Linked DNA regions of Prochlorococcus marinus XMU1405. The protein of the gene in region 1 binds, or shares a complex with, the protein of each later gene. Links are inferred from orthologs where the notes say so. Each region holds a gene or a part of one and is shown on either strand. Other genes may lie near its edges. The genes, in order: uvrB and HA148_RS01595.

Region 1 (6,869 bases):
AGATGGTTGCGCCTCCTAGAGTTAATTTAAGAGGAGTTGTTACTACTGCAGAGCCAAGAAAAATGTCTATGTGGACAGAACGAGAAATAAGCTGGGTCTTAGAAAATAGATGGAAACAATTATCCAGACAAACTGGGCCGAATAATTTTGAGGTAGATTGGATTGGTGTACAAAGAGAAATAGAAAATGGTTTATCGAGAAGAATGAGAAGAGAATTACAAGTTGAACCACTTATTTTGTGTTTAGTTCAACCTGCTCCAAGTGGAACTCGTGCTTATATCCCAAAGATTACCGAAGAGCAAAATTTCTCCAATAGAAATAGAAATAATAATTTCCATAAGAAATCAAATAATAATCATCCTAATAGTTCAAATAATCAACAAAATTCCCAAAAAAGTCCAAAAGTTTCACAGAATCCATCAGCTGAGACTGCTACAGAAGATTCATTTGAAGGTAGAACCAGAAGAAGAAGATCTGCTGTAACATCTTAACTTTTTTCAAAATTTATATAGTTTTTATCCCAAACAATTTTTAAAAACTCTTGCAGATTAATTTGACCTTTATTTTTTTCATAAATTGAAGTTGCTAATTTTGTCAGATTTTTAGAACTACATTGTTTTGCAGATATTTCTTTTAAAAATCTATTTAAAATTGTGCACCTCGCTTCAATACACATACCATTTAGGAGATTCCTATCTATACCTTTAACATCTTTACAATATAAATAAGCTAGTTCACTAAGATCATTACGTTCATTATTGTATTTGCTCATTTTTTGGGAAAAATTATTTATCCTTTCAGAACAACCTGGATAAATGACTTCTAAAGTAGGAATAATTTTTTTTCTTACTAAATTTCTTTTTAATTTAAGATCTGAATTTGTAGGATCTTCCCAGATTGGGATCTTCATATCATTGCAAAATTGTTTTGTATCTTCCCTACTAAAAATTAATATTGGTCTTATTAAATAAATTTGATTTTCTATTAATCTTTTACTCTCAATATTACTCAGACCTGCAAAATTGCTTCCTCTTGATAAATTCAGGATAAATGTTTCTGCATTATCACTACTCGTGTGACCAGTTAACAAATAAATATTATGTTTTTCCTGGTTTTTATTTAATAAAGTTTTGGCTCTTTCACATAATTTTTTATATCTCCATTCTCGTGCTTTTTCTTCTGAAGAAATATTTACTTTATTTGCTTGATCAAAAGAGAATGAAATATTTCTATCTTCGCAATAATCTTTTAATTCAAGAGCATATAGTGATGATTTTTTGTGCCACTGATGATCACCATGCCAAACACTAATAGACCAATTATGTAGTTTTTTTAGGTCATTAATTAGGGTTAATAAGGCCATTGAGTCTTGACCCCCCGAAACACTTAATAAAATATTGGATCCTTTGGGAATTAATATTTTTTTGTTAAGAATCTCCTTATGAAGCTGATGATGCCATGATGACCAATTTTTCTGACTTAATTTTTTATCAGTCATTTTGTGTTGCTCAGATAATATTTTTTAAAAAATGCACTGTTTTACTAAAACAATGTCACAATCGGGTAATAAATTCATTAAGTAAATGAGTCTGATTAATCTTTTGCCACAAAAAATCAAAGAAGAGTTAAGAAGCAAATCTTTACTCAAAGTTATTTCAGGATTGAATAATTTCGATGTTCAGTCTGTGAAAATAATTGTTGAGGCTGCTTCATTAGGAGGTGCAGATCTTGTCGATATTGCTTGTAAACCTGAACTCGTTGATTTAGCACTAAAGAATTCAACACTACCCGTTTGTGTCAGTTCAGTAGTGCCTCGATCTTTTCAAGATTGTGTAAAAGCAGGAGCATCATTAATTGAGATAGGAAATTACGATACTTTTTATGAAAAAGGCATTCATTTTTCAGATAAAAAAGTTTTAAACATTACAAAAGAGACGAGGGATTTATTGCCTAATTTTCCTTTATCAGTAACTGTTCCTCATACTATGCCTATTGATAAACAGGTTGATCTTGCTGTAAAGCTAGTCGAAGAAGGCGTTGATATTATTCAAACAGAAGGTGGTACCAGTTCTACTCCTTACTCTCCAGGAATTCAAGGTTTTTTTGAAAAATCAGTACCAACTCTTGCAGCTACCTATGCTATCCATCAAGAATTTAAGAAACAATCTCTGAATATACCAATCATGAGTGCCTCTGGATTAAGCCAAGTAACTTGTCCACTAGCAATATCCTCTGGAGCCTCAGCAGTTGGCGTTGGATCTGTGATTAATAAATTAAATGATTTAATATCAATGATTGCGGTTGTTAGGGGCTTAAAAGAATCTTTGAAAAATTCAATAATTGGAGAAAAAATTTCTTAGTATAGCAACATCCTTTAGCTACTAGCTTGATGAACAACTATAAGCTTCAAGCTCCTTACGAACCAAATGGAGATCAACCAGAAGCTATTAAAAAATTAGTTAAAGGCGTAAATAATGGTAAACAGTTTCAGACTCTTTTAGGAGCTACTGGAACTGGTAAAACATTTACCATTGCCAATGTAATTCAACAAACAGGAAGACCAGCACTTGTTTTAGCCCATAACAAAACGTTGGCTGCACAACTATGTAATGAATTAAGGGAATTTTTTCCAAAAAATGCTGTTGAGTACTTCATTTCTTACTACGATTATTATCAACCTGAAGCTTATGTACCTGTAAGTGATACTTACATAGCCAAAACTGCTTCAATTAATGAAGAAATAGATATGCTTAGGCATTCTGCAACACGCTCATTATTTGAAAGAAAAGATGTAATTGTTGTAGCCTCAATAAGTTGTATTTATGGTCTTGGTATACCGAGTGAGTATTTAAAAGCTGCAGTTAAATTTGAAGTGGGAAAATCAATAAATCTACGTTCTTCTTTGAGGTCTCTTGTTGAAAATCAATATACTAGAAATGATATTGAAATTACTAGAGGTAGATTCAGAATTAAAGGCGATGTTTTAGAAATCGGTCCAGCTTATGAGGATAGATTAATTAGAATCGAATTATTTGGTGATGAGGTCGAAGCTATTAGATATGTTGACCCTACTACAGGTGAAATACTTGAAAGTTTGGAACAAGTTAGCGTTTACCCAGCGAAGCATTTTGTGACCCCAAAAGAAAGACTTGAGAGTGCAATAAGTGCAATTAGAAGTGAATTAAAAATTCAACTAGATAAATTTACATACGAAGGAAAATTATTAGAGGCTCAACGACTAGAACAACGCACAAAATATGATTTAGAAATGCTCAAAGAGGTTGGTTATTGTAATGGAGTTGAGAATTATGCCCGTCATTTATCAGGTAGGGAAGAAGGTTCACCGCCAGAATGCTTAATAGATTACTTTCCCAAAGATTGGTTGTTGGTAGTTGATGAGAGTCATGTAACGTGTCCTCAACTTCATGCCATGTACAACGGTGATCAATCTAGAAAAAAAGTTTTAATAGATCATGGTTTTAGATTGCCCAGTGCTGCAGATAATAGACCTTTAAAATGTGAAGAGTTTTGGGAAAAATCAAAACAGACATTATTTATAAGTGCAACTCCGGGTCAATGGGAATTAGATAAATGTGATGGTGAATTTATTGAGCAAGTTATAAGACCAACCGGGGTATTAGATCCTGTAATTGATGTAAGACCTAGTGAGGGCCAAATAGAAGATCTATTATCTGAAATAAGAATTAGAGCTGAAAAGAAGCAACGAGTGCTTGTCACAACACTTACCAAGAGAATGGCTGAAGATCTAACTGATTATTTATCTGAAAATAAAGTAAGAGTTAGATATTTGCATTCCGAAATCCATTCAATTGAAAGAATTGAAATTATTCAAGACCTCAGAATTGGCGAATATGATGTTTTGGTAGGAGTTAATTTATTAAGAGAGGGACTAGATCTTCCTGAAGTATCCTTAGTTGCCATTTTAGATGCTGATAAAGAAGGTTTTCTCAGAGCTGAAAGGTCATTGATTCAAACAATAGGAAGAGCTGCAAGACATGTTGAAGGTGTTGCCTTGCTCTATGCAGATAATTTCACAGATTCAATGAAAAGAGCAATATCTGAAACTGAAAGAAGAAGAACTATTCAAAAAAAATATAACCAAGTCAATGGTATTACCCCAAAACCTGCAGGCAAAAAAATAGAAAATTCAATATTATCTTTTCTAGAACTTTCCAGAAAATTAGATGCTGGTGGTTTATCTAAAGATTTAATAAATATAGTCAATAACAAAACTGACGCAATTCTCGGTTCCAGTGATAATCAATGTTTGCTCGAAGAATTGCCTGACTTAATAGAAAAGTTAGAAATTAAAATGAAAGATGCTGCAAAAGAGTTAAATTTTGAAGAAGCAGCAAATTTGAGGGATAGAATCAAAAAATTAAGACAAAAATTGGCAAGAAATAATTAAAAAGAACTTATTTTTCTAATTCGAAATGATTATGAATCGCATTAACTGCTTTGTCACAATCTTTTTCTAAAACAATACATGAAGTCCTGATTTCACTAGTGGCAATCATTTCAATATTGATATTTTGGTCAGCCAATGCTCTAAATATTTTTCCAGCCGTTCCAACCTTAAATGCCATTCCCGCTCCTACAGTGCTTACTTTGGCTATAGCAGGGCCATCTTCAATGTATGATCCGGGTAATTTTTTTGTTAAGGCCTCAAAAACTAAGTTAGCTTTTTCTCTATCTTGTTTATTCATTGTAAGACTAATATCCTTAGTTTTTAAAGAGGAAATTCTTTCAGACTGAACGATAGTATCGATAAGTAAATTATTTTCAGCTAATGCTAAACATATCGATGCTGCTACACCTGGACGATCAGGCAGTTTTCGAAAACTTACTTGAACTTGGTTTTTATCTAATGCAATTCCTCTTACTTCAGGTTGATCTTGTTTTTTATTGATTGGATTAACAAATATTTGTGTATCGGATAACTTAAATTTCTCAGCAACAAATCTAATAGCTTTTGGTATATTATTGATTTCAATTACACAGCTGACTTTAATTTCACTAGTAGCTATTAACCTGACATTTATATTTGCTTGAGATAAAGTATCAAATAAATCAGCTGAAACACTAGGTCTGCCCATAATGCCTGCTCCTTGAATACTTAATTTAGTCATGTTTGTTTTTAAGTTATATTCTCCTCCTAATTGACTTGTTATAAATTCACATTGTTCTGCAGTCTTTTTAACTTCTAATTCACTAACAGTAAATGTAATATCGTTTTTATTTCCATCATTTGTCGCTTGTATTATTAAATCTACACTAATACTTGCTTCTGAAAGTTTTTCAAATATTTGTGCAGCAATCCCAGGCCTATCAGGAATATTTGTGAGACTGAATACTGCTTGGTTTTCTAATACCTCAAGACTATTTACTGTTTTTGTTAATTCTAAGCTTCCTCTTTTTAGCGGGAGAGGTTGGATTTGACTTTCTAGGAGAGTCCCACTTGAGTCACTTTGGCTTGATTTGACACACAATTTAATTCCATAATTGCGAGCAATTTCTACTGCTCTTGGATGCAGAACTGACGCACCGACACTTGCAAGTTCAAGCATTTCCTCGCAGCTAATTTCATCTAAGAGTTTTGCATTAGGAACAATTCTTGGATCAGTAGTAAGAACCCCTGGAACGTCTGTATAAATTTCGCACGTCTCAGCTCCTAAAGCTGTTGATAAAGCTACTGCCGAAGTATCTGAACCACCTCTACCCAAAGTTGTAATTTCCATTGAACCCGTATGGCTTAATGTTGTTCCTTGAAATCCAGCCACTACAACTACAAAACCCTGATTTATATAATTTTGGATCCTTTCTGTTTTAATATCCAGAATTCTCGCTTTCCCATGAATTGATTCAGTAATAATTCCAACCTGGCTACCGGTCATTGAAATTGCAGGTATTCCGTATTCGTTTAATGCCATTGAGAGAAGAGCTATGGTTACTTGCTCTCCAGTTGAGAGAAGCATATCCAATTCTCTTCTATTAGGATTTTTACTAATTGATTCCGCTAAACAATTTAAATCATCTGTAGTTTGCCCCATTGCAGAGACAACTACTACAATTTCATTTCCTGCTTCTTTACTTTGACAGATGCTACTTGCAATATTTTTAATTTTATTAATATCACCTACAGATGTGCCGCCAAATTTTTTTACTAGTAAAGCCATATTTAAATCATAATGTAAATTCTTAAACTTATAATTTGGTTAACTTAAATTAATTAATTTCTCTGTAAAAACATTTATAGGATTATTACCTTGTTTTAGTAATGATTCAATATCTAGCAAGTTACTCATTAAATTAATTAAATATTCTTGAGATACATTTTTGACTTTTCTTCGAATAAAAAAAATCCGTTTTGGATTAGAAATGCCTGCAAGATTACAAATCTTTTCTGCATTATCGTTACCTGAATTAATTGCTAATTTTATAATGGTATGAATTCTTATTTGACTAATTAAACCTGCATTTAGTCTTAAAGCAGGTTCTCCTTTCTGTAAAGAATAATTTATTTCTATGAGACTTTCATTAATATTTTTTTGTAAGAGAAGATCAATGATTTTGAAAATATTGGATTGATGATCACTAAATATTTTTTTTACATCAATACTTTGAAGAAAAAGTTGTGAATTCGAATCACTTGATACTGCAGAAAGGTATGTTTTTGCTTTGGCTAATTCATTTATTAGTTTAAAACTATCATTACCAACTGAATCAATTATTAATTCAGCTGCATTTTTTTCAATTTTGATATTCATTTCATTTGCTGTATCTTCTAAAAATCTTTTTTGTCCTTCATAGTCCCAGATTTCTGGTAAAGAAAATGACTTTTCTTGAGC
Region 2 (6,967 bases), on another replicon or contig:
ATACAGAAGGTAGATCATTAAAAAAGTGGTTTCCTCAAAAGATCGGATTGCAAATAGTAAATATATTTCCAAGCCATCATCCAAAGGCTTTTGCTATTTATGGCAATTTTGTTTTCGGCCCTTCTTTTATTTTTTGGATTTTAAAGCATAAAATTGATCTCAAATTTATTAAAAAGTTCAGATCAAAAAGGCTAATGATGAAGAGTAGTGAAAAAAATATTTCATTGAATGATTGCAGAGGATGTGCAGCTAAAATCCCTCAGTTAGTTTTGAATAAATCATTAATAAATTCTAATTTAAATTCTTTTGCCTCATCACCTGAAGATTCAGTTGAAATATATCAAAATGGTCAAGATATTATCTTGCAAAGTGTAGATGGATTTCCTGCTTTGGTAAGTGATCCTTGGCTTAATGCAAAAATTACTACTTTGCATGCTTGCTCAGATTTGTGGGCATGCGGAGCAAAACTTTCATCCGCGCAGGCTTTAATTTCATTACCAAAAGTTGAAAGGGAATTTCAGAGTTACCTCTTTTCTCAATCACTTCAAGGTATTAAATCAACAGTTGAGGATCATGGAGGCGAATTACTTGGAGGCCATACTTTCGAGGCAAGAAGTTTAGTAAATAAACCTTATTCATTAGGAATGGATATTTCTTTAACAGTTCAAGGTATTTTAAAAAATGGAGCAAAACCATGGCTTAAATCTGGAATGAATATTGGAGATATTCTCATGATGTCTAGACCTCTTGGTGTTGGGATTTACTTTGCCGGTCAAATGCAAAATATTAATATGCTAGGTAGTTCTTCTGAAGTAATTAATAATTTAGTAAAGAGTCAGCAATATTTGATTGATGAAATTTATCTTTTTCAAGATCAATTTAAAGAATCATTAGTCAATGCTGCAACTGACATTACTGGATATGGATTTATTGGACATCTTAAAGAAATGGTTGAATCATCTAATTTATATAGACAAAGCAATAATCTTGAGCCACTAAAAGTTTTATTAGATTTATTTTCATTTAAAGCTTATCCTGGAGTATTTGATTTAATAAGAAAAGACGTTAAAAGTACTTTCTTTGAATCTAATAAAGAAATTTTTGACAAAATTTATCAAGTAAATAAGCAGAAAAGAATAATTAATTTTTTAAACCAAAATTCATTAGGTCAAGAGACTTTTGACGAGAGAATATCATTACTATTAGATCCTCAAACATGTGGTCCCTTGTTGATTAGTTGCAATCGCAAATATGAAAATGTTCTAAAGGATAAATGGTACAAGGTTGGAGAGGTTGTAAAAATGTAATTAATTTCTATTTAATTTGTCAATTTCCAAATATCTTAATCTTTTGATTTCCTTTCCCATCTCCTTCCCTGGGTTCCATCCTTCTTTTTTTAATGTTTCTCCATCTTTTTTTGATTTTATGAATTTGTAAATAAATAACCACTTAAATAAATTACGCCAGTATGGTCCTCCATCACAAATTAATAATTTGACTGTCTCATCATTAAGGTTTCTGTCCTCAATAAATTCTGTCCAACTTGATGGAGAAAAATGATTGAAATTTTTTTGGTTTGTATTTAATATCTTTTTGAGATTAATATAATCTTCTAATATTTTTATCTCACTATTATTTATCAAAAATCTTTGACATGCTTTTTCTAAATCTTCTGAATCTTTTAATAAGTAAAGCATATGATTTCCCTTTAACTTCTTAATCCAATTTAGTCCTCTTAAAAATCTTTTATCGACTTTAATATTTTCATTTAAGATTGAGATAATTTTCCATTTATGAATTATCGAAATCACATTAGTCAAATTATCGTGTTTGTATATTTCAGCTAGTTCCATCCTTATTCGTATGCCTAGTGCGGGAGGGAAAATCATTTTCTGATGAGTTTCTGCACTTTTCCATGGCCATTGTCTAACTGTTTCTTGAGATTGTTTGAGGGAATTATTTGAAATATTGAAATCTAACCTTGAAGCATATTTTGCACATCTAATTAATCTACTTGGATCATCTGAAATACTATTACTGTGAAGTAAGTTCAATCTTTTACTTTTTATATCAGAAATTCCTCCAAAAAGATCATAGATTTCCCTTCTTGAGACCTCGAAGGCTATTGAATTTATAGTGAAATCTCTCCTCTTAAGATCCTCCTCAATAGTACTTTTATTTACTGTGGGATTTAAGCCTGGAGCAGAATAAATTTCTTTTCTTGCAGAAGCAATATCAATTTTATAGTCATTAATATTTATTTCTACAGTATTGTATAAATTAAATTCCTTGATTAAACATAAATCTACATTTACAATATTTTTTTTTATAAATTTTGCAAGAGAAATAGAGGATCCTTCAATAACAAGATCAATATCTAAAGGTTTAGAAAACGATTTTTTGTGGAATTTACTAATTAACAAATCTCTCAAATAACCGCCAACAAAAGCCACTTTAGTATTGTTATTAGATTCTATGTATTTAGTAATAAGGTTATATAGATTAAATGGAGTTTTGATTAATTCCCCTTGGATGTAATCAGAGATATCGTTCATGAGTTTTAAATTACATAACGAATTGGAGCTAATCTGGGATCTAGAATTTTACTTCCTTTATCACCAAATTTTACGGCTAGAGATATTTTTTCCCCACTCCCAAAAATATGTATAATTTCACCTTTACCAAATTTTGAGTGAATTAGCTTATCTCCAACTATCCAGCTTTTCCCTTTACTTGGCCCTGAATATAATTTTCTTACTGCATTTATTGGTTTGTTAACAAATTCATTTGGATTGTTTCGATCAACTCTTGTTAAACGATCAAGATGCAAATCTCTTCTAATTGAAGCACCACCAGTTTGTGGTAATTCGCCATCCATTAGATCTTCAGGTATTTCCGAAAGAAATATTGAAGGAATTGTTGCTTCACGTATTCCACCCCATAATCTTCTTTCTCTGGCATGACTTAAGAAAACTCTTTCTTTAGCTCTGGTAATACCTACGTAGCATAATCTTCTTTCCTCTTCAAGAAGTGAGGGAGTATCTATTGATCTATGGCTAGGGAAGAGACCTTGTTCTAGCCCAGTGATAAAAACATTTTGAAATTCTAAACCTTTACTATTATGCAGAGTCATGAGAGTTACAGAGTTAGGATTATTTTTCTTCGTATCATTATCAGTTGTTAAGGCTGCTGTAGAAAGAAATCCCTCTACATCTCCACTTTCTGTTTCTTCTTCATATTGAGTAGCTGCATTAATTAGTTCTTGTAAGTTATTTCTTCTATCTTCAGATTCTTCAGTCCCACTAGAGAGTAAGTCACTTAAATAACCACTTTTTTCTAATATAAGTTGTAGTAATTGAGCGGGACCTGAATTTTCTAGGTAACACAGTAGATCATTCATAACTTCAGTAAATTTATTAATTCCTTTTGATGATCGGCCTAATGTTTCTTCAAGACTTTGCTTATCATTAAGAACCTCCCATAATGGGATATTTAACCTATTAGATAGTTCATTAAGTTTTTGAATAGTAGTCTTACCAATCCCTCTTCTAGGAACATTTATGATTCGTAAAAGACTAACGTTATCTGAAGAATTAACCAGAACTTTCAAATATGCTATGGCATCTTTAATTTCTCTTCTATCATAAAAACGTAATCCTCCAAAAATTGTATAAGGAATGCGCCACCTTACAAGAGATTCTTCTAATACTCTCGACTGAGCTCTGGTTCGATATAAAATTGCAAAATTTCTCCAAATTGGGTTTTGATTATAGTTATTGATTGATTTTATTTTATTGGTAATTGCTTCTGCCTCCGAAATTTCATCATCACAGCTGAGTAACGTTAAAAGTTCCCCTTTTTCTTTAGTAGCCTTTAAAACTTTGTCAATTCTTTCAGAGTTGTTTTCAATTAGTGAATTTGCAGCATCAAGGATATTGGCAGATGACCTATAATTTTCTTCTAATTTAATTAAAGATGATTTTGTATCGTCTTTGATTGAAGTTTTGAAATCTTCTTGAAAACCAATTAAAATTCTGAAGTCAGCTGCTCTGAAACTATAAATACTTTGATCAGCATCCCCAACTACAAAAATTGATCGATCTTCCCAATTCAAGAATTTTTTTGGTTCAGTATTCCCAGCCGTAATTAATTTTATAAGTTCATATTGTGTTCTATTTGTATCTTGATATTCGTCAACTAAAATATGTTTAAATCTTTTGTGCCAGTAATCTCTGACTATATCATTTTGCCTCAATAAGAAAACAGGCAAAAGTAGAAGATCATCAAAGTCTAAAGAATTATTTTTTGAGAGCGAAATTCTATATCTCTTGTAGGCTTCTGCAACTGTTTTATCAAAATTATTATCTGCTTTTTCTAAAAGATCATTAGAAGTTAAGCATTGATTTTTAGCATTACTTATTAATCTTTTAATCTTTTTGGGATCATATCTTTTTGGGTCAAGATTCATATCTTGACTAATAATTTCTTTTACTAACGTTTGAGAATCTGTTTCATCGTAAATTGAAAATTGCCTTGTCCATTTTAGGCCTTCTGGATCAGTATATTTTTCAATATCGTATCTCAGAAGTCTTGAAAATAAAGAATGGAAAGTACCAATCCAAAGGTTCTGAAGCTTCTCTTGGTGGACATTTGTTCTTAATTGATTTTGATCAATTTCTTTGAGAGTTGTCCAAGGCTGGCCAAATTGATTAAAAGCTAATTCTTGGGCTAGAAGAACCTCTAATCTTGCTTTCATTTCTTTGGCAGCTTTGTTAGTGAAAGTGACTGCGAGAATGTTATAGGGATCTATAGAGTTACCCTCAATAAGGTTTGCAATTCTGTGAGTAAGAGCCTTAGTTTTTCCGCTGCCTGCACCAGCTACAACTAATAATGGTCCATAAACATGTTTTACTGCTTGAAGTTGTTGATTGTTTAGGGACTTAAAAAGGAAATTGTTGGTTTGAGGCACTTTTGGAAGGGTTTTTCAAAAATCAGACTTTACTATTAGATTCAGATTCCGTTTCTAGATCTTCTAAAGTTTTTTTTAAATTGATAAGCTCATTATTGTTATTAATTATTTCTTCAAATTTATTTTGAGGCATCTTTAATTTCATACTTCTGTCTAGAATTTCTTTTTCCAATCTCTTTTTATATGAGGAAATAAGTTTCTTTGATAATTTTAAATCCTGTTGATCCAAAACTTTATTAAAAATGTAGTTTCATATTAGCGGAAAAAAATTTTTTATTTGAATTATTTCAACTATCACTTTGGAATGAAGTTATTAATTAAGAAGCGTTGCGTTAAGTTTGAAATTGTATTGTTTTTACTAGCTTTGTATTATTCTTAAGATCGGTCTTTAATTTTTACTACAGGAATGTCAGTTTCAAAGAATAATCAACTATTGTCAGCCGATAAGAAATTAAATGATTTAAGCAATATAAAAGAATTTATTAATACTGCAAACTCAAGATTAGATGCAATAACCTCAATAACCAACAATTCACATGCAATCGCAGCAGACGCTGTAACAGCAATGATTTGCGAAAATCAAGATTCACTTAATTCAAAAATATCTTTAAATACAACTAACAAGATGTCCGTTTGTTTAAGAGATGGAGAAATAATCCTAAGAATTGTTGCTTATCTTTTAATTTCTAATGACGAATCAGTTTTAGAAAAAAGTTGTTTGAAGGATCTTAAAAATACTTATCTTGCTCTTGGGGTACCTTTAAGAAATGCAAGAAGGGTTTTTGAATTAATGCGAGATGCAACTATCTCTGATTTGCATTCAACAGTTAATAGTATGCGTGGAAACAAAGGCTTTCTTCCTAAATTAATATCTGAAACAGAGTTTCAATTTGAAAGGATAATTAATCTTTTAAACTAGCTAAATTTCTTATCTCTGAAGTATGGGACGTCTGTATAACTGAGTTATTTTCAAGATTTTTAATAGTAGAAAATCTGGATCTTACATGAGTGGATAAAAAGGAAATTCTTTCTTCGGAAACTGTTGATTTATAAATAGTTTTAATGTGTAAATTATTTTGTTCATCAACAAAATAATTAGATGATGAAATAAAGGATTCTGTATAACCTTTATTTCTTAAAACAATTCCTGAATTTTCATCTTTGGGTAAAAAAATCAGAATATTTTCATCTCCCTCACGGATATCATTATTGTCCCAATCACTAATAGCTTGCCAGTTTATAGAAATGGCTATGCTCTCTAGGTTTAAACTAAATTTATAATTTTTAAAAATTGCAACGACTTTTTTATTTTTTTTGTTGATATGTTTTATATATATTTTACTAGTTGAGTTTTCAAATTCCTGAAAAGCTAAAGTGTGAGTACTTCTTATAGATTTCCACTCTCCTATACTTTTATCAATGAATTGATTAATTATTGTTAGATTCTTCGTCAAGTTTTTCTTCTACGGAATGATTTTCTGCTTTTTGTATCATTCTTACCATTGAATCCACCATTAATCTCTTTGCAGAAGTTACTTTTAATCCAGAAGGAGTAGTTGATATTTGTTCTCCAGGGCGATCATATGAAGTTGGTCTAAATGGAGTCATCTAATAACTTAAAAATTAATCGATTTCTATTCTTGCATGAATCATTATTTATATAGTTATTGTTTGCGAAAATGTCATATCTCTCTTCTTTGATTACAGAGTTATCAACTGTTTTGTTATTTAGGCATTTTATTTTTTGCCAATCCTGAAATAGTCGCTAAAGCAAACATTCCCAATAGAGCAATCCCAAGAAGTAATCCTGCTCCCTGACTAACTCCAGCTCCTACTGCGACAAGTATAGAGTCACTGATTAGAAGACTTATTAATAATGCAGGAGTAAATATTTTCCATCGAGTTCCTCCAATACCAATTGCGTAGCTTAGAAAATCAAAAAGGCCAGTCATTAGAAGACCTGTCATGAGAAAGAAATTTTCTTCTAGCTGGTTTTGA

What was found.
Region 2: the proteins of uvrB (region 1) and HA148_RS01595 are in contact, whole or in part, in a crystal structure (PDB 7EGT), measured with the Thermus thermophilus proteins. The link is inferred for Prochlorococcus marinus XMU1405 from one-to-one orthologs. Residues at the interface, in WP_096411307.1 of Thermus thermophilus: Glu23, Leu25, Arg26, Asp27, Gly28, Glu29, Arg30, Phe31, Arg55, Glu326, Asp327, Phe328, Glu379, Ser382, Gln383, His398, Gly400, Arg401; in WP_096412145.1 of Thermus thermophilus: His654, Arg656, Phe657, Gln666, Asp668, Glu669, Lys680, Arg681, Leu682, Ser683, Lys685, Tyr686, Ala687.

Annotation. Positions count from the first base shown.
Region 1 is NZ_JAAORF010000003.1:571,150-578,018, reverse strand. Bases 1,919-4,909 are described here. They hold uvrB (excinuclease ABC subunit UvrB), read left to right. Parts: upstream 1,919-2,389; coding sequence 2,390-4,429; downstream 4,430-4,909. Other genes in these bases: HA148_RS09185 (aspartate kinase), read right to left, coding at 4,437-4,909; HA148_RS09195 (DUF561 domain-containing protein), read left to right, coding at 1,919-2,360. In the rest of the region: HA148_RS09205 (ribonuclease J), read left to right, coding at 1-491; tRNA lysidine(34) synthetase TilS, read right to left, coding at 488-1,498; more of HA148_RS09195, read left to right, coding at 1,584-1,918; more of HA148_RS09185, read right to left, coding at 4,910-6,197; holA (DNA polymerase III subunit delta), read right to left, coding at 6,237-6,869. UniProt on the Escherichia coli protein: The UvrABC repair system catalyzes the recognition and processing of DNA lesions. A damage recognition complex composed of 2 UvrA and 2 UvrB subunits scans DNA for abnormalities.
Region 2 is NZ_JAAORF010000001.1:289,597-296,563, forward strand. What follows is about bases 2,266-5,354. They hold HA148_RS01595 (UvrD-helicase domain-containing protein), read right to left. Parts: upstream 4,970-5,354; coding sequence 2,561-4,969; downstream 2,266-2,560. Other genes in these bases: HA148_RS01590 (CCA tRNA nucleotidyltransferase), read right to left, coding at 2,266-2,555. Also shown: selenide, water dikinase SelD, read left to right, coding at 1-1,307; more of HA148_RS01590, read right to left, coding at 1,308-2,265; HA148_RS01605 (R-phycoerythrin subunit beta), read left to right, coding at 5,376-5,888; HA148_RS01610 (phycobiliprotein lyase), read right to left, coding at 5,872-6,423; HA148_RS01615 (hypothetical protein), read right to left, coding at 6,398-6,577; HA148_RS01620 (TVP38/TMEM64 family protein), read right to left, coding at 6,694-6,967. UniProt on the Escherichia coli protein: A helicase with DNA-dependent ATPase activity. Unwinds DNA duplexes with 3'-5' polarity. Translocates on single-stranded DNA with 3'-5' polarity. Initiates unwinding more efficiently from a nicked substrate than double-stranded DNA.